Regions from separate parts of the Mesorhizobium sp. L-2-11 genome, predicted to be linked through region 3. Evidence: riboswitches for the same ligand, from Rfam matches in the RefSeq annotation. Region 3 holds a riboswitch; each other region holds the start of a gene.
The links. A riboswitch is a leader RNA that binds a small molecule or an ion and turns the genes downstream of it on or off. The one in region 3 is predicted to bind thiamine pyrophosphate.
Positions count from the first base shown of each region.

Region 1 (5,785 bases), 1.6 Mb from region 3:
ACATCGTCAGCGAGGGGGCAAAGTACGCCACACCGTTCGAGGCGACGTGGTCCTGCTACAAGGGCGGTGCACGTCATTGCGGTCGCTGCGGGACATGCGTCGAACGGCGCGAAGCATTCGATCTGGCCGGCATCACCGACCCGACAGATTATGAGGATGCAGACTTCTGGCTCCACGCTATCCAGACAACGAGCGCGTGATGTTCCGCATTACCAAAGAGTTCCACTTCTCGGCCTCGCATCAGCTCACCTCCTTGCCATCCGATCATCAGTGCGCACGCCTGCACGGCCACAACTACGTCGTCGTCGTGGAGCTTTCAGGTGGCGAACTGGACGAACACGGCTTTGTGCGCGACTACCAAGATCTGGCGGCGTTCAAGCACTACATCGATGGGACGTTCGACCATCGGCATCTTAACGACGTGCTGGGGCATGACCATGCCACAGCGGAATGTCTGGCCAGGCACTTCTACCACTGGTGCAAGATGCGGCTACCCGAAACCTCCGCCGTGCGGGTGAGCGAGACGCCGAAAACCTGGGCGGAATACCGACCATGACTTGCGCGTTGCATCCCGGAATCCGGGTGAGCGAGATTTTTGGGCCGACCATTCAGGGCGAAGGCGTGCTGATCGGCTTGCCGACGGTGTTCGTAAGAACCGGCGGGTGCGATTATCGCTGTTCCTGGTGCGACAGCCTGCATGCGGTGGACCGTCGCTTCCGCCATGATTGGGAGATGATGTCTCCCGACGCGGTTTGGCAAAAGGTCATTGCGCTTTCCGGCGGTCAGCCCGTGATGGTATCGCTGTCGGGCGGCAATCCGGCCATCCAGCCGCTTGGCCAGTTGATCGACCGCGGGCATGGTGAGGGCTACCGTTTTGCATTGGAAACCCAAGGCTCGGTGTCTAAGCAATGGTTCGCGGATCTCGACGTGCTGGTACTAAGCCCCAAGCCGCCCTCAAGCGAAATGACGACAGATTGGGCCGCGTTCGACGCCTGCTTAGAGGCGGCGCAGGATAAGCCGCAGATGGCGCTCAAGCTCGTTGTCTTCGACGATGATGACTATGCCTATGCCAAAGACGCCGCGGCGCGCTACCCGCAATTACCCGTCTATCTGCAGCCCGGCAATCACACGCCGCCGCGTCCCGGCGACGAAGACGCGTTCATCGACATGGCCGGTGTGATGAGGCGCATGGAATGGCTGGTTGAAAAGGTGACCCGTGACAGGTGGTTCGAGGCGCGTGTACTGCCGCAGCTTCATGTTCTGCTCTGGGGGAACAAACGGGGCGTCTAGCCGAAGCGGAAGGATTGCCGACGACGAGCAAGACAGACATCTATAACAATCTCACCCAACTGGGTGGCAGCAGCGTCGTTCCGGAAAGCCCCGAAAATACCGTGCTGGAAAAGGCACCGAATCCGCATGAGGCCTCGCCTTATTGGGGGCGCTTCACCGCTGCTCTGGGACGTCACTTGCTCTCGATGCTAGCATCCTTTTCCGCTGGGTTTGTTTGGTCGTCGATCACCGCTGCGGGACGAATGCGCTTGACAAAATAGCGCCGGCCCATTCAATTCGACGCATTCACCAGGGGAGTCCCGGCAAGGGGCTGAGATACTGCTGGCTTTCGCGGCGCAGTGACCCGTTGAACCTGATCCAGTTCATACTGGCGTAGGGACGGTGCAAGCGCTTTGCGGGAGTTTACACCCGAGGTCCTGTTTCGGCAGGTCGACAAAAGCGTCTTTTCATCCTTCCGGCACAGAACTGGGTCTCCAATGCATGAGCAAAGGAGCCTCAAGATGAATGCCCTCACACCCGCCGTGTCGACGGGACCGCTGCCCGCCTCACGAAAGATCCACAAGCCCGGTGCCATCCACCCGCAGATCAGGGTTCCGATGCGCGAAATTTCCGTCCATCCGACGGCCGGCGAGCCGGCCGTCATCGTCTACGATCCATCCGGCCCCTATACAGACCCGACTGTCGAAACCAGCATCGAAAAGGGACTTGTCCGGCTTCGCCACGAATGGGTCACGGCGCGCGGCGATGTCGAAGCCTATGACGGCCGCCATGTCCGGCCGGAAGACAATGGGTTCGCCACCGGCGAGCGCCTGACGCCGGAATTCCCCATTCGCAACCGGCCGCTCAGGGCCAAGGCAGGCAAGGCGGTGACCCAGCTTGCCTATGCGCGCGCCGGCATCATCACGCCCGAAATGGAGTTCGTCGCCATCCGCGAGAACCTCGGCCGCGAGATCCTGCGCGGCAAGCTTGAGCGTGACGGGGAAGCCTTCGGCGCGGCGATCCCAGACTTCGTCACGCCGGAATTCGTGCGCGACGAGGTGGCGCGCGGGCGGGCGATCATTCCTGCCAACATCAATCATCCCGAGAGCGAGCCGATGATCATCGGTCGCAATTTCCTGGTCAAGATCAACGCCAATATCGGCAACTCGGCGGTCACTTCCTCGATGGCCGAGGAGGTCGAGAAAATGGTGTGGGCGATCCGCTGGGGCGCCGACACGGTGATGGACCTGTCGACTGGCCGCAACATCCACAACATCCGCGAATGGATCGTGCGCAATGCACCGGTGCCGATCGGCACGGTGCCGCTCTATCAGGCGCTCGAAAAGGTCAACGGCATTGCCGAGGACCTGACCTGGGAGGTCTACCGCGACACGCTGATCGAGCAGGCCGAACAGGGCGTGGACTATTTCACCATCCACGCCGGCGTGCGGCTGCACTACATCCCGCTGACAGTTAACCGGGTCACCGGCATAGTCTCCCGAGGTGGTTCGATCATGGCCAAATGGTGCCTGCACCATCACCGCGAAAGCTTCCTCTACGAGCATTTCGCGGAGATCTGCGACATCTGCCGCGCCTATGACGTGTCCTTCTCGCTCGGCGACGGCCTTCGCCCCGGCTCGATAGCCGACGCCAACGACGCGGCGCAATTCGCCGAGCTGGAAACGCTCGGCGAGCTGACGAAGATCGCCTGGGCCAAGGATTGTCAGGTGATGATCGAGGGCCCCGGCCACGTGCCGATGCACAAGATCAAGGAAAACATGGACAAGCAGCTCGCCGTCTGCGGCGAGGCGCCCTTCTACACGCTTGGACCGCTGACGACCGACATCGCGCCGGGCTATGACCACATCACCTCAGGTATCGGCGCCGCCATGATCGGCTGGTTCGGCACCGCCATGCTCTGCTACGTCACGCCCAAGGAGCATCTCGGCCTTCCCGATCGCAACGACGTCAAGATTGGCGTGATCACCTACAAGATCGCCGCCCATGCCGCCGATCTGGCGAAGGGCCATCCGGCGGCGAAAGTCAGGGATGATGCCCTTTCCCGCGCGCGCTTCGAGTTCCGCTGGGAGGACCAGTTCAACCTGTCGCTCGATCCCGAAACGGCGCGGTCCTTCCACGACCAGACCTTGCCCAAGGAGGCGCACAAGGTGGCACATTTCTGCTCGATGTGCGGGCCGAAATTCTGCTCCATGCGCATCTCCCACGACATTCGCGCCGAAGCACAAAAGGAGGGCATGGCGGCGATGGCGGCGAAATACCGTGAGGGTGGCGATCTCTACATGCCGGCTGACGAGACCGGCGTAGCGCTCATGCCAGAGGCGCCGAAACCATCATGAAGGTGTTGGTCAAAGGGGCCGGCGTCGCCGGCCTCACCGCCGCCTTCGAACTCGCCGCCCGCGGCGCGACGGTCACAGTCGCCGAGATTCGACAGACCCTTGGCGGCAATGCATCGTGGTTCGCCGGCGGCATGCTGGCGCCATGGTGCGAGCGTGAAAGCGCCGAGCAGCCGGTGCTGGATCTCGGACGCGATGCCGCCGACTGGTGGGATGCGGCGACGCCCGGCCAGGTGACGCGGGCCGGAACACTGGTCGTGGCCGCGCCGCGCGATGCGGGCGAGCTCGACCGCTTCGCCAGCCGCACGTCAGGCCATCGGCGTGTCGACGAAGACGAAATCGCGCTGCTGGAGCCCGACCTTGCCGGTCGCTTCCGGCGAGGATTGCTGTTTCCCGATGAGGCTCATCTCGACCCGCGCCAGGCGATGGCGGCACTCCATGAAAAGCTCACAGCCATGGGGGGCGAATTCCACTTCGGCGCCGACGCCCGGCAGGTTTCCGGTTTCGATCGCCAGATCGACTGCACGGGGATGGCGGCGGTCGACGACAGGCTGCGCGGCGTTCGCGGCGAGATGCTGATCCTGCGCACGCCTGACATTTCGCTGTCGCGCCCGGTCCGGCTGCTTCATCCGCGCTTTCCGCTCTACATGGTGCCGCGCACCAACCACCGTTTCATGATCGGCGCGACGATGATTGAAAGCCAGTCCGCCGGGCCGGTCACGGCGCGTTCCATGATGGAGCTGCTGGGTGCCGCCTATGCCCTCCATCCGGCCTTTGGCGAGGCCGAGATCGTTGAAACCGGTGTCGGCGTTCGTCCGGCCTTTCCCGACAACCTGCCCCGCGTCGAAACGAGCGGAGACACCGTCGCGATCAATGGGCTCTATCGCCACGGTTTTCTCCTCGCCCCCGCCATGGCGCGCCAGGCTGCCGACCTGGTTTTCAATCAAGACGGAACCAAGGAACGTACTCATGAAACTGATGGTCAACGGCGAAGCGCATGAGGTTGCCGCCACCACGCTGGCGGAGCTGCTTACCGCGCTCGACTATGAGGGCGATTGGCTCGCCACTGCCGTCAACAGCGACCTCGTGCACAAAGCCAAGCGGGCGGAATTCCAGTTGAGCGAAGGCGACCGGATCGAAATCCTCTCACCCATGCAGGGAGGTTAGACCATGTTCGAGCTTTATGGAACCGAGCTTCCGTCGCGTCTGCTTCTCGGCACCGCTCAATATCCTTCGCCGGCCATCCTTGCCGAGGCAGTCAAGGCGTCGGGCACGTCGGTGGTGACGGTCTCGTTGCGCCGTGAGATGGCAGGCGGCAGGGCCGGCGAAAAATTCTGGTCGTTGATCCGGTCGCTGGGTGTCAGAATCCTGCCCAACACTGCCGGCTGTCACTCCGCCAAGGAAGCGGTCACGACCGCGAAAATGGCGCGTGAGGTCTTCGGTACGAACTGGATCAAGCTCGAAGTGATCGGCAACCACGACACGCTGCAACCAGACGTGTTCGGCCTTGTCGAAGCCGCCCGCATCCTGTGCGAGGACGGTTTTGATGTATTCCCCTATACCACCGATGACCTTGTCGTCGCCGAGCGGCTGCTGGAGGTGGGCTGCAAGGTCTTGATGCCGTGGTGCGCACCGATCGGTTCGGCGCTGGGGCCGATCAACATCACGGCGCTGCGTTCTATGCGCGGACATTTCCCTGACGTCCCGCTGATCGTGGATGCGGGGCTCGGACGGCCGTCGCACGCGGCCACCGTCATGGAACTCGGCTTTGACGCCGTGCTCCTGAACACAGCGGTCGCCAAGGCGGCCGATCCGGTTGGCATGGCGCGTGCTTTCGGTAAGGCGGTCGACGCCGGTCGTGAGGCTTTCAGTTCGGGAATGCTCGAACCGCGCGACGTCGCCGTGCCATCGACACCGATGATCGGCAGGGCAGTTTTTTCATGAAGCTCGATCCCTTCTACCTGATCGTCGACAGCGCCGCCTGGATTGGGCGGTTGGCACCACTCGGCGTCAAGCTGGTTCAGCTTCGCATCAAGGACATGGGCGAGGACCGACTGCGCGCCGAAATCCGGAAGGCAAAGGCCTTGTGCGCCGAGCACCAAAGCCAGCTCATCGTCAACGACCATTGGCGCCTGGCAATCGAGGAAGGCTGCGACTTCGTC
Region 1 is NZ_AP023257.1:6,427,963-6,433,747, reverse strand. It holds gene queC (7-cyano-7-deazaguanine synthase QueC) at 1-200, shown strand, start outside; gene queD (6-carboxytetrahydropterin synthase QueD) at 200-556, shown strand; gene queE (7-carboxy-7-deazaguanine synthase QueE) at 553-1,290, shown strand; TPP riboswitch at 1,571-1,687, shown strand; gene thiC (phosphomethylpyrimidine synthase ThiC) at 1,791-3,626, shown strand; gene thiO (glycine oxidase ThiO) at 3,623-4,624, shown strand; gene thiS (sulfur carrier protein ThiS) at 4,593-4,790, shown strand; gene JG739_RS30525 (thiazole synthase) at 4,794-5,567, shown strand; gene JG739_RS30520 (thiamine phosphate synthase) at 5,564-5,785, shown strand, end outside.
Region 1: another riboswitch for thiamine pyrophosphate. It lies ahead of thiC (phosphomethylpyrimidine synthase ThiC); the one in region 3 lies ahead of thiC (phosphomethylpyrimidine synthase ThiC).

Region 2 (5,785 bases), 3.0 Mb from region 3:
TCCTCCAGCCGTGATATCGAGGCGGTCACCGCCTCGATCTTCTTGGGCAGCGATTCCAGCGCGAATTTCTGCTTGAACGACAGTTTTTTCGCCGGGCCCTTCGGCGCAGCTGCTTCGGTCCTTCCAGCCGCCGCCACCTCGCTGGTCTCGGCCTTCGGTCGCGTCTTGCGGTCGTCCAGCCTGGTGCCGCCGCGCTGCGCCAGCATGTCGGAATAGCCGCCGGCATATTCGATCCAGCGGCCGCCGCCGTCCGGCGCGATCAGGCTGGTCACCGTGCGATCGAGGAAATCGCGGTCGTGGCTGACCAGGATGACGGTGCCGGCAAAACCAGCGACCAATTCCTGCAGCAGTTCCAGCGTCTCCATGTCGAGATCGTTGGTCGGCTCGTCGAGCACCAAAAGATTTGCCGGCCGCGCCAGCACGCGGGCGAGCAGCAGCCGCGCCCGCTCACCGCCCGAAAGCTCGCGCACCGGCGTGCGCGCCTGTTCTGGCTTGAACAGGAAGTCCTTCATGTAGGAGACGACGTGGCGCTGCTCGCCGTTGATGACGAGGTTCTCGCCGCGGCCGTCGGTGAGATACTGCGCCAGCGTCTCTTGCGGATCGACCGCCTCGCGTTTCTGGTCGAGCGTGGCGATCTCCAGATTGGTGCCGAGCCGCACCGTGCCCGAGTCCGGCTTCAATTCGCCGGTCAGCATCTTCAGCAGCGTCGTCTTGCCGACGCCGTTCGGGCCGACCAGGCCGACGCGGTCACCGCGCTGGATGCGGGTCGAGAAACCCTTGACCACAGTGAGGTCGCCAAAGCTCTTCTCGATGTTCCGGGCCTCGATCACCAGCTTGCCGGATTCGGCGGCGTCGCTGGCCACCATGGTCGCCGCACCCTCGGCGCCGCGATGGCCGCGAAAGCGCTGGCGCATGGTCTGCAATTCGCCGAGCCGGCGCATGTTGCGCTTGCGCCTTGCGGTCACGCCATAGCGCAACCAGTGCTCCTCGCGCACGATCTGGCGGCCAAGCTTGTGCTGCTCGCGCTCTTCTTCTTCCAGCACGGTGTCGCGCCATTCCTCGAAATGGCCAAAGCCGTTGTCCAGCCTGCGGGTCTGGCCGCGATCGAGCCAGATGGTGGCGCGCGACACGCGCTCGAGGAAGCGGCGGTCGTGCGAGATGACGATCAGCGCCGAAGAGGTGCGGGCAAGCTCCTCCTCCAGCCATTCGATGACCGACAGGTCGAGATGGTTGGTCGGCTCGTCGAGGAGGAGAATGTCGGGCTCCGGCGCCATGACGCGGGCAAGGGCAGCACGGCGGGCTTCGCCGCCGGAGAGATCGTTCGGCCGTTCTTCGCCGGACAGTCCGAGATGCTCCATCAGATAGGTGGCGCGGTAGGGATCGTCGGCAGGTCCGAGCCCCGCCTCGACATAGGCGCGGACGCTGGCGTAACCATCCATGTCGGGCATTTGCGGCAGGTAGCGCACTGTTGCCGAAGGCTGGCGGAACACTTCGCCATCCTGCGGCTCGATCAATCCCGCAGCGATCTTCAGCAACGTCGACTTGCCCGAGCCGTTGCGGCCGACCAGAGCGATCTTGTCACCCGCCGACGCCGTCAGTTCCGCCCCGTCGAGCAGCGGCGTGCCACCGAAGGTCAGTTTTATCCCGTCGAGATTGAGAAGCGGCGGCGCCATGTCAGCTCTCAGGCAGGGGAAATGGATGGGCGAGCAGCAGCGCGCGGCCGCTGCCCAGCGCGATTTCGAGCCGGCCCTTGACCTCGTTCGAAATGGTCAGCGACGAGCCGAACGCCACCTCGACATGGTTCAGCGGCCATTTGGCGCCGCTCACGGTCAGGCCGCCAAGGTCGGAGAAACCGAGAATCGAAAACAGCATGCCGTCGGCGTAGTCGAAGCCGGCCTTTCCGGGAAGCAAGGGGACGCCTTCCTGTGCGCCACTGGTCAAAAGCACCTCTGTCCCTGCCTCGGCCAGCCGGACGCTGAGCGCCAGGTGCAGGAATGCGTGGTCAGTGCGCTTGCCGCCGAACGCGCCGGCCAGCACGAGGCTGGTCGCGCCACGTTCGAGCGCAGCGGCGATAGCCAGTTCGCCGTCGGTCTTGTCCTTTTCTGCCGGAAACACCTGGCGCGGCACGGCGGCGAGCTCGTCCGGCAAATCCGCCGGCACCGAATCGAAGTCGCCGACCCAGAGTTCCGGCGTCAGGCTCAGCGTCCGGGCATGGTTGATGCCGGCGTCGGCGGCGATGACACGCGTGCCTTCGACCTGGCGGTCGAGTAGCGGCGTGCGGATAAGGTCGCCGCCAAGCAGGATGGTGAATTTGCTCATATGCGTGGCCCTTACCAGCCCTGCTTGCGAAACGGAAGGCCGCGTTCCGGATGGGCCGGCAAACTTGCTTGCGCCCGACAAACTTGCGCTTGCGCCGCAGTTGGACCGGGCCTATGTGTCGAAACGCTCTAACGGGGTGCTGGACGCGATCTTCGCGGACCAGCTGAGAGGCAACCTGCCAACCCGCTGAACCTGATCCGGTTTGTACCGGCGGAGGGATTAGACGTTTCGGACAAGCCGACGCCTCAATTCCCTTCAACGCCAACGAAGGAGGCGCCGATGCGCACGTTTTTATACACACTTGTTTCGGCAGTGCTGCTCGCGGCAACCATTCTCGCAGGCATCGGGCAGGCATCCGCGCAGGAAAAACTCACCGTCTATACCTATGAGAGCTTCACCGCCGACTGGGGTCCAGGCCCGGCGGTCAAGAAGGCGTTCGAGGCCGAATGCGGCTGTACTCTCGAATTCGTCGCGGTCGCCGACGGCGTCGCCCTGCTCAACCGCGTCAGACTGGAAGGGGCCGCGACTAAAGCCGACGTCGTGCTCGGCCTCGACACAAATCTGACGGCGGAAGCCAAGGCCACCGGCCTGTTTTCATCGCATGGCGCCGTCATCGACGCCAAGGTGCCGGGCGGCTGGAGCGACGATGTTTTCGTGCCGTTCGACTACGGCTATTTCGCCGTCGTCTACGACACCGAAAAGCTCAAAAACCCGCCGAAGAGCCTGAAGGAATTGGTCGAGGGCGATGCCGACGAGAAGATCGTCATCCAGGATCCGCGCACCTCGACGCCCGGTCTCGGCCTGCTGTTGTGGGTGAGGTCGGTTTATGGCGACAAGGCGCCGGAAGCCTGGGCCAAGCTTAAGGCAAAGGTGCTCACGGTGACGCCGGGCTGGAGCGAGGCCTACGGCCTGTTCACCAAGGGCGAGGCGCCGATGGTGCTGTCCTATACCACGTCGCCGGCCTATCATATGGTCGCCGAAAACACCGGACGCTACCAGGCGGCGTCCTTCGAGGAGGGCGCGTATCTGCAGATCGAGGTTGCCGGAATCACCAAATCAGGTGCCAAGAACCCGTTGGCGAAACAGTTCCTGACTTTCATGACCGGGCCGAAATTCCAGGATGTCATTCCCGAGACTAACTGGATGTTCCCGGCCGGCAAGACCGAGAAGCCGCTCCATCCGGCTTTCGACAAGCTCGTCAAGCCGACCAAGACGTTGCTGTTCAGCCCCGAAAAAGTCGCCGCCAACCGCAAGGCCTGGGTCGACGAATGGCTGTCGGTGATGAGCAAGTAATCGTAGCGAGCTGATCAAGGTGATCACCCTATGGCGCCCCCCTCTGTCCTGCCGGACATCTCCCCCACTTGGGGGGAGATCGGCAGCTCCATTGCCGGCCCTTCTCCAGCGAGATTGGAGATTGGCTAACGCGTGGGTGACGGCCAATCTCCCCCCTCGTGGGGGAGATGTCCGGCAGGACAGAGGGGGGCGCGAAGGAACGCAATCCTCGCTAACAATCTCGCGTCAGGTGGTCTAGCGTGCAACGCGCACAATCACCCGACCCCCGCGTCACCGCCGGCACCATTGCGCTTGCCGCTGTTGCGCTGCTGGTCGGCGGCGCGTTCGCCGGGCTCATCGTGGAAGGCGCACGCGATCCGTCCGGGGCCGCGTCGGCCTTCGATTCCTACCTCTTGCGCGTCGCCCGCTTCACGCTCTGGCAGGCGGCTCTGTCGACGCTGCTTTCCGTCGTGCCGGCGCTGTTCGTGGCGCGGGCGCTGTCGCGGCATCCGCGCTTTCCTGGTCGCGGCCTGATCCTGCAGCTCTTCGCCGTGCCGCTCGCGCTGCCGGCCATCGTCGCAGCACTCGGCATTCTGGCTCTATATGGCCGTGCCGGTTATTTCGCCGGCGTGTTCTCTGCGATTGGCGGCCAGGGCTGGCCGGGCATATACGGCCTGTCCGGCATCCTCGTCGCCCATGTCTTCTTCAACCTGCCGCTGGCCACGCGGCTGTTCCTCGAAGCGCTTGGGACAGTGCCGGACGACCAGTGGCGGTTGGCGAGCCAGCTCGGTATGGGCGCCAGGCCCGCCTTCCGGCTGATCGAATGGCCGACGCTGCGCGCGGCGCTGCCGGGCGTCGCCGGGCTTGTCTTCATGCTCTGCATCACATCCTTTACGATCGTGCTCACGCTGGGCGGTGGGCCGCGTGCGACGACGCTGGAGGTCGCCATCTACCAGGCGCTGCGTTTCGATTTCGATCCTGCCCGCGCGGTGACGCTGACAGTGCTGCAGATCGCGCTGACCTTCGTCGTCGTGCTGGCATTGATGCGGCTCGGCGCCAACACCGTCGGCGACGCCAACCTGCCGGTGGCTTCGCGCCGGCATTTTTCGGCCGGCGCCGCCGAGACCGTGCTGAACGCAGCATTGATCATCCTGGCTTTGCTGTTCGTCGCCGGACCGATGGCGGCCACGGTGATGTCCGGCCTTGGCGCCGATCTCGGCCGGCTGGCGGGCGAGAGCGCGGTGCGGCAAGCGACGCTGACCAGCGCCGTGCTCGCCTTGCTGGCGGCGCTGCTTTCAGTGTCGCTGTCGCTGTCGCTGGTCATGGCGCGACGGGCGCTGGCCTTGAGGCGTCGCGTCGGCGCCAGGACACTGCTCGAATACGCCACCGATACCGGCGCCGGCTTCGTCCTCGTCGTACCGCCCGTCGTCATCGGCGCCGGCTGGTTCCTGCTCCTGCGTTCCGTCAGCGACGTCTTTGCCATCGCCCCTGTCATGGTCGTCGCCGTCAATGCGGTGATGGCGATGCCGTTTGCCATCCGCGCCATTCGCCCCGGCTATGATGCGGCGAGTGAACGCCACGAACGGCTCTGTTTGCTGCTTGGCATTTCCGGCTGGAACCGGTTCCGGCTGGTCGACTGGCCGTCGCTGCGGCGGCCGCTCGCCACCGGTTTCGCGTTCGCCATGGCTTTGTCGCTCGGCGATCTCGGCGTCATTGCCCTGTTTGGCAGCGACTCCCTGCAGACGCTGCCTTATCTCTTGCTGGCCCGCATGGGCAGCTACCGCACCATGGACGCGGCCGGCTTGGCATTGCTGCTCGGTCTGGTCTGTCTCGCGCTTGTCCTGGCCGCGGACCGGCTGGGGCGGGGAGAGAGATGATGACGCTCAACAGCGAAAACGGTACGGCTGTGCGGCTGGAAAAGGTCTCGTTCAGCTATGGCGAAGCGCCGTTTTTATTCGATGTCCGGTTCGCCGCCTCGAAGATCACCGCCATCATGGGGCCGAGCGGCTCGGGAAAATCGACACTGCTCAACCTGGTGGCCGGCTTCGAGACGCCGCAATCGGGACGCGTGCTGATCGGTGGCGGCGACGTCGGCGGCAAACCGCCTTCGGCGCGGCCAGTGTCGATGGTGTTCCAGGAAAACAATCTCTTCGCCCATCTTTCGGTCGAACGAAATGTCGGTCTTGGCCGCTCG
Region 2 is NZ_AP023257.1:1,146,724-1,152,508, forward strand. It holds gene JG739_RS05465 (ABC-F family ATP-binding cassette domain-containing protein) at 1-1,673, opposite strand, end outside; gene JG739_RS05470 (thiamine diphosphokinase) at 1,675-2,319, opposite strand; TPP riboswitch at 2,442-2,555, shown strand; gene thiB (thiamine ABC transporter substrate binding subunit) at 2,599-3,612, shown strand; gene thiP (thiamine/thiamine pyrophosphate ABC transporter permease) at 3,852-5,468, shown strand; gene thiQ (thiamine ABC transporter ATP-binding protein) at 5,465-5,785, shown strand, end outside.
Region 2: another riboswitch for thiamine pyrophosphate. It lies ahead of thiB (thiamine ABC transporter substrate binding subunit); the one in region 3 lies ahead of thiC (phosphomethylpyrimidine synthase ThiC).

Region 3 (5,785 bases):
AGAGCCCATTGATCGCGACGGTTCTGCCATGCGCTTCGACGCGCGGCAGGTTGTCGGAAAACGCCGGGCGAATGCCGACGCCCGTCTCAACGATCGCGGCCTCGCCGAAGGCGGGATGAACCGAATAGGCGGCGTTCAGGAGTTCCATCATCGCCCGTACCGTGACCGGCTCCGTGGACAGGCTCTCGACCATCGTTGCACCCGCCATGAAATGGTGGTCGGCGCGCGGCGCCAGATAGAGCGGCAAACGCGGGTGCAGCAGCCTGACCGGGCGCGACAGCGAGATGTCGGGTGTACGCAGGATCAGCATCTCGCCGCGAACGCCGCGAAGCCTTTCATCGCTGGACGCCATTCCCATGCAGTCGATCTCGCGGCCGAATCCCGTCATGTGCCGGGCGTCCACTCCGAAGCGGAACTCGACGCCGCTTCCGGCGAGTTTTTCATGCAGCGCCGCCATGGCACGGCGTGGGTCGAGATGGGCTTCGCCCGGGAAGAACAGCCCGCGTCGGAAGCGGCCGGCAAGATCGGGTTCCAGGAGCGCGATTTCGTCTTCGTCGACCCGCCGATGACCCGACGTGCGGCTTGCAAACCGGTCGAGTTCGCCCGCATCCCGCGGCATTGCCAAAACGAGCGTTCCCGCCCGCGTGACATGACCCGGCAGCACCGCATCCCACCAGTCGGCGGCATCGCGTCCGAGATCCAGCACCGGCTGCTCGGCGCTTTCGCGTTCGCACCAGGGCGCCAGCATGCCGCCGGCCATCCATGATGCGTTGTCACCGAGGCCATGCCGGGTCTCGGCAATGGTTACCGCAGCACCGCGGGCGGCGAGTTCGAAGGCGGCGGTGAGGCCGGCGACGCCGGCCCCTTTGACCAGCAGCTTCATGACGGCTCCGGCACCTTCGGCATCGGCGGTTCGCCGTCCACCGGCATATAAAGGTTGCCGCCCTCGCGGTACTTCGCCGCCATCGCCGCCATGCCCTCTTTCTGCGCCTCGGCCCGAATGTCGTGGGAGATGCGCATCGAGCAGAATTTCGGCCCGCACATCGAGCAGAAATGCGCCAGCTTGTGCGCCTCCTTCGGCAAGGTCTCGTCGTGGAAGGAGCGCGCGGTTTCGGGGTCGAGCGACAGGTTGAACTGGTCTTCCCAACGAAACTCGAACCGCGCCCGCGACAGCGCATCGTCGCGGAGCTTCGCTGTCGGATGACCCTTGGCGAGGTCGGCGGCGTGCGCGGCTATCTTGTAGGTGATGACGCCCGTCTTGACGTCGTTGCGGTCGGGGAGACCGAGATGCTCCTTGGGCGTGACATAGCAGAGCATCGCCGTGCCGTACCAGCCGATCATCGCCGCGCCGATGCCTGAGGTGATGTGGTCGTAGCCGGGTGCGATGTCGGTGGTCAGCGGCCCAAGCGTGTAGAAGGGCGCCTCGCCGCAGACTTCGAGCTGCCTGTCCATGTTCTCCTTGATCTTGTGCATGGGAACATGGCCCGGCCCCTCGATCATGACCTGGCAATCCTTGGCCCAGGCGACCTTTGTTAACTCGCCGAGCGTTTCCAGTTCGGCGAACTGCGCCGCGTCGTTGGCGTCGGCGATCGAGCCGGGACGAAGGCCGTCGCCGAGCGAGAACGACACGTCGTAGGCTCTGGCGATGTCGCAGATTTCCTCGAAATGCTCGTAGAGGAAGCTTTCGCGGTGATGATGCAGGCACCATTTCGCCATGATGGAACCACCTCTACTGACGATGCCGGTGACCCGGTCGACCGTCAGCGGGATGTAGTGCAGCCGCACACCGGCATGGATGGTGAAATAGTCGACGCCCTGTTCGGCCTGTTCGATCAGCGTATCGCGGTAGATTTCCCAGGTCAGGTCCTCGGCGATCCCTCCGACCTTCTCAAGCGCCTGGTAGAGCGGCACGGTTCCGATCGGCACCGGCGAATTGCGGACGATCCACTCGCGGATGTTGTGGATGTTGCGACCGGTCGACAGGTCCATGACCGTGTCGGCTCCCCAGCGGATCGCCCAGACCATTTTTTCGACCTCTTCGGCCATCGACGAGGTGACGGCTGAATTGCCGATATTGGCATTGATCTTGACTAGGAAATTGCGGCCGATGATCATCGGCTCGCTCTCCGGATGGTTGATGTTGGCTGGAATGATAGCCCGCCCACGCGCCACCTCGTCGCGCACGAATTCCGGCGTGACGAAGTCCGGGATCGCCGCGCCGAAAGACTCGCCGTCGCGCTGTAACCCGCCGCGAAAACTCTCGCGGCCGAGATTCTCGCGAATGGCGACGAACTCCATTTCGGGGGTGATGATCCCGGCGCGCGCATAGGCAAGCTGCGTCACCGCTTTGCCCGTTTTTGCCTTTAGCGGCCGGTGGCGCATGGGAAACTCCGGCGTCAGGCGCTCACCTGACGCGAAGCCGTTGTCCTCCGGCCTGACACTGCGGCCATCGTGAAATTCGACGTCACCGCGCGCCGTCACCCATTCATGGCGAAACCTGGCGAGGCCCTTTTCGATGCTGGTTTCGACAGACGGATCCGTAAAGGGGCCGGACGGATCGTAAACGGTGACAGGCGGTTCGCCTGCAGTCGGATGGACGGCGATTTCCCGCATCGGCACCCTGATCTGCGGGTGAATCAGGCCGGGTTTGTGGATTTTCCTCGAGGCGGGCAGCGGTCCCGTCGAAACGGCGGGGGCGATGGCATTCATTTGAGGCTCCTTTGCTCAAGCATTGGAGACCCAGTTCTGTGCCGGAAGGATGAAAAGACGCTTCTGCCTGCCTGCTTACAGGATTTCGGGCCGCAAAGCGCTTGCACCGTCCCTACGCCAGTATGAACTGGATCAGGTTCAACGGGTCACTGCGCCGCGAAAGCCAGCAGTATCTCAGCCCCTTGCCGGGACCCCCCTGGTGAATGGGTCAAATTGAGCGGGCGATCGCCATTTTGTCAAGCGCATTCGGTCCATCAATCGGCAACGCTAGCTGGGCGCGCGCGGACAATCGAGGCCGATATCCAGGAACTATTGAGCCTGCGTAAGCCATTTGGGCTTAGGCACAGCCTGCAACAGGCTTTGCGTATATTCGTGGCGAGGCGCCCCGAACAGCGCCGCGGTTTGGCCTTCCTCGACAATCTTTCCGTCTTTCATGACCATGATCCGGTCGGCGAAATGGCGCACGATCGGCAGGTCGTGGGTGATGAAAATATAGGAGAGGCCGAGCCTGGTCCTGAGGTCGGCCAGAAGATCGATCACCTGCGCCTGGATAGAGACGTCGAGCGCCGAAACCGCCTCATCGCAGACGATCAGTTCCGGCTCGCTGGCAAGCGCGCGCGCAATGGCGATGCGCTGTCGCTGGCCGCCGGAAAACTGGTGCGGGTAGCGCTCGGCGTGCTCTGGCAACAGCCCAACCAATTCCAGCAGCTCTGCCACTCGAGCCTTCCACCTGTTCTTCGGCAGGATATCGCGGTGGATCACCCAGGGTTCGGAAATGATCGAATAAACGCGCATGCGCGGATTCATCGATCCGTGCGGATCCTGGAAGACCATCTGGACCTTGCGCCGAAACGCCATAAGGCGCTTGCCGTTCATGTCGAAGATGTTCTCACCGGCAAAGACCGCCTTGCCGGCGCTTGGCGCGTTCAGGCCTAACAGCATGCGCGCGACGCTCGATTTGCCGGAGCCGGACTCGCCGACGATGCCGAGCGTTTCGCCTCTCCTGACCTCGAAGCTTATGTCGTCCACCGCCTTGAACGTCCGTTTGCTGCTGAAAGCTCCGGAAGCAAGCTCATAGTGCTTGGTAAGATGTTCCACCTTGAGCAGCGTCTCGCCGGCGATCGCCGTCGAACGCCTGTTTGGCGCCTCCGCTGCGTTGCCGTGGGGCAGGGCGGCGATGAGGCGGCTTGTATAGGCGTGCTGCGGATTGCTGAAGACTGCCTTGGCGATACCCGTCTCGACGACCTTGCCGGCGTTCATGACGATGATCCGGTCCGCCATGGACGCGGCGACTTCGAGGTCGTGGGTGATCATGATCAACGCCATGCCGGTTTCGCGCTGGAGATCGCGCAGCAGATCGAGGATCTGCGCTTGCACGCTGACGTCCAGAGCGGTCGTCGGCTCGTCGGCGATCAGGATGTCCGGTTTCAGCGCGATCGCCATGGCAATCATCACGCGCTGGCGCTGTCCGCCCGAGAACTGATGCGGATAGAAGTCGACGCGCGTTTGCGGATGTGGAATGCCGACGCGCCGAAGCAGTTCTATCGCCTTGGCGCGTGCGTCCTTGCCGCTTCCCGCGCCGTGGCTCTCAAACACCTCCTGGATCTGGCGCCCCACCGTATAGACGGGGTTCAGGTAGGCGAGCGGATCCTGAAAGATCATCGCAATCCTGCGGCCGTTGATGCTTCTGCGCGCCTCGGCGCCGAGGCCTGCCAGTTCGACGCCGTCGAACCGGCAGGAGCCGGCCACGATATCGCCTGGCGGACAGTCGACGAGATCCATCACCGTGCTGGTGCTGACGCTTTTTCCCGAACCGCTTTCGCCGAGGATCACCAGCGTTTCGCCACGGCTGACGTGGAAATAGACGTCGTCGACGGCGCGTACCGGCTCATCATCCGAAAGGAAATCGACGGTCAGGCCCTCGACTTTGAGAATGGTCGCGTTGCTCATCGGGCAGCTTTTCGCAATGTCTGAAGGCGCCAGCGTTGCTGCGGATCAGCGACGGTGCGCGCCCAGTTCGAGAGAATGTTGAGCGACAGCGTCGTCAGCATGATTGCAAGACCCGGCCAGAATGCGATCCACCAGGCGGTGGCGAGATAGCCGCGGCCGTTCGCCACCATCGCACCCCAGGTGAAGTCGGGTGGCTGAATGCCGAGGCCAAGGAAACTCAGCGCCGATTCCGATAAGATGACGGTCGCGAAATCAATGGCGGAAATCGTCACCAGTGTCGGCAGGACGAGGGGTGCGATGTGCCGGATGATGATCCGGGCCGGCTTTGCTCCCATGGCTCGCGCCGCGCTGACGAACATGCGCTCGCGCAGCTCCAGCACCTCCGCGCGCGCCGTCCTGAGGTAGATCGGCATGCGCGTGACGGCGAGAACGATCACCAGGTTGGTGATGCTGGGGCCAAGCGTATAGAGCACGATGAGCGCCACCAGCAGCGACGGAAAGCTCATGACGACATCGGCCAGGCGCAGGATGAGATGGCTATACCAGCGCTCCGAATACCCCGCTATCAGGCCCAGTGTTCCACCGACCAACATCGACGCGAACACCGCAGCCGCGGCAATGCCGACCGTATTCTGCGCGCCGACAATCAGCCTGGCCAGGATGGGTCGGCCAAGGGTATCGGCGCCCAGGATGTAGATCCAGCCACTGGCCAACGAGAACGGGGCGAGGTTGCGCTGGCGCAGCCCCAGCCGCGATGCGGCGTCGCCCACCAGCCACGGGCCGAGGACCGCCGCGATGACGACGATCGCCAGGAAAATAGCAGCGGCGAGCGCAAGCCTGTCGCGCTTTAAATAGGCGAGAAGCACGCTGCCGCTGCCTGGTACGGCCGCCGGCTTGATGTCGGGAATGATGATCGTCATGGCTTAGTACCGGATGCGCGGATCGAGAACCGCATAAAGCAGGTCGATCGCGATGTTCAGGACGAAGATTGCGGTTGCCGTCACCAGAATGGTCGACTGGACCACGGCAAAATCGCGCTGGATGATTGAATCGATCATCAGCTTGCCGATGCCGGGCCAGCCGAATATCGACTCCACGACGACGGCGCCGTTGACCAGACTGGTCG
Region 3 is NZ_AP023257.1:4,845,396-4,851,180, reverse strand. It holds gene thiO (glycine oxidase ThiO) at 1-883, opposite strand, end outside; gene thiC (phosphomethylpyrimidine synthase ThiC) at 880-2,709, opposite strand; TPP riboswitch at 2,801-2,917, opposite strand; gene JG739_RS23310 (ABC transporter ATP-binding protein) at 3,019-4,659, opposite strand; gene JG739_RS23305 (ABC transporter permease) at 4,656-5,579, opposite strand; gene JG739_RS23300 (ABC transporter permease) at 5,583-5,785, opposite strand, start outside.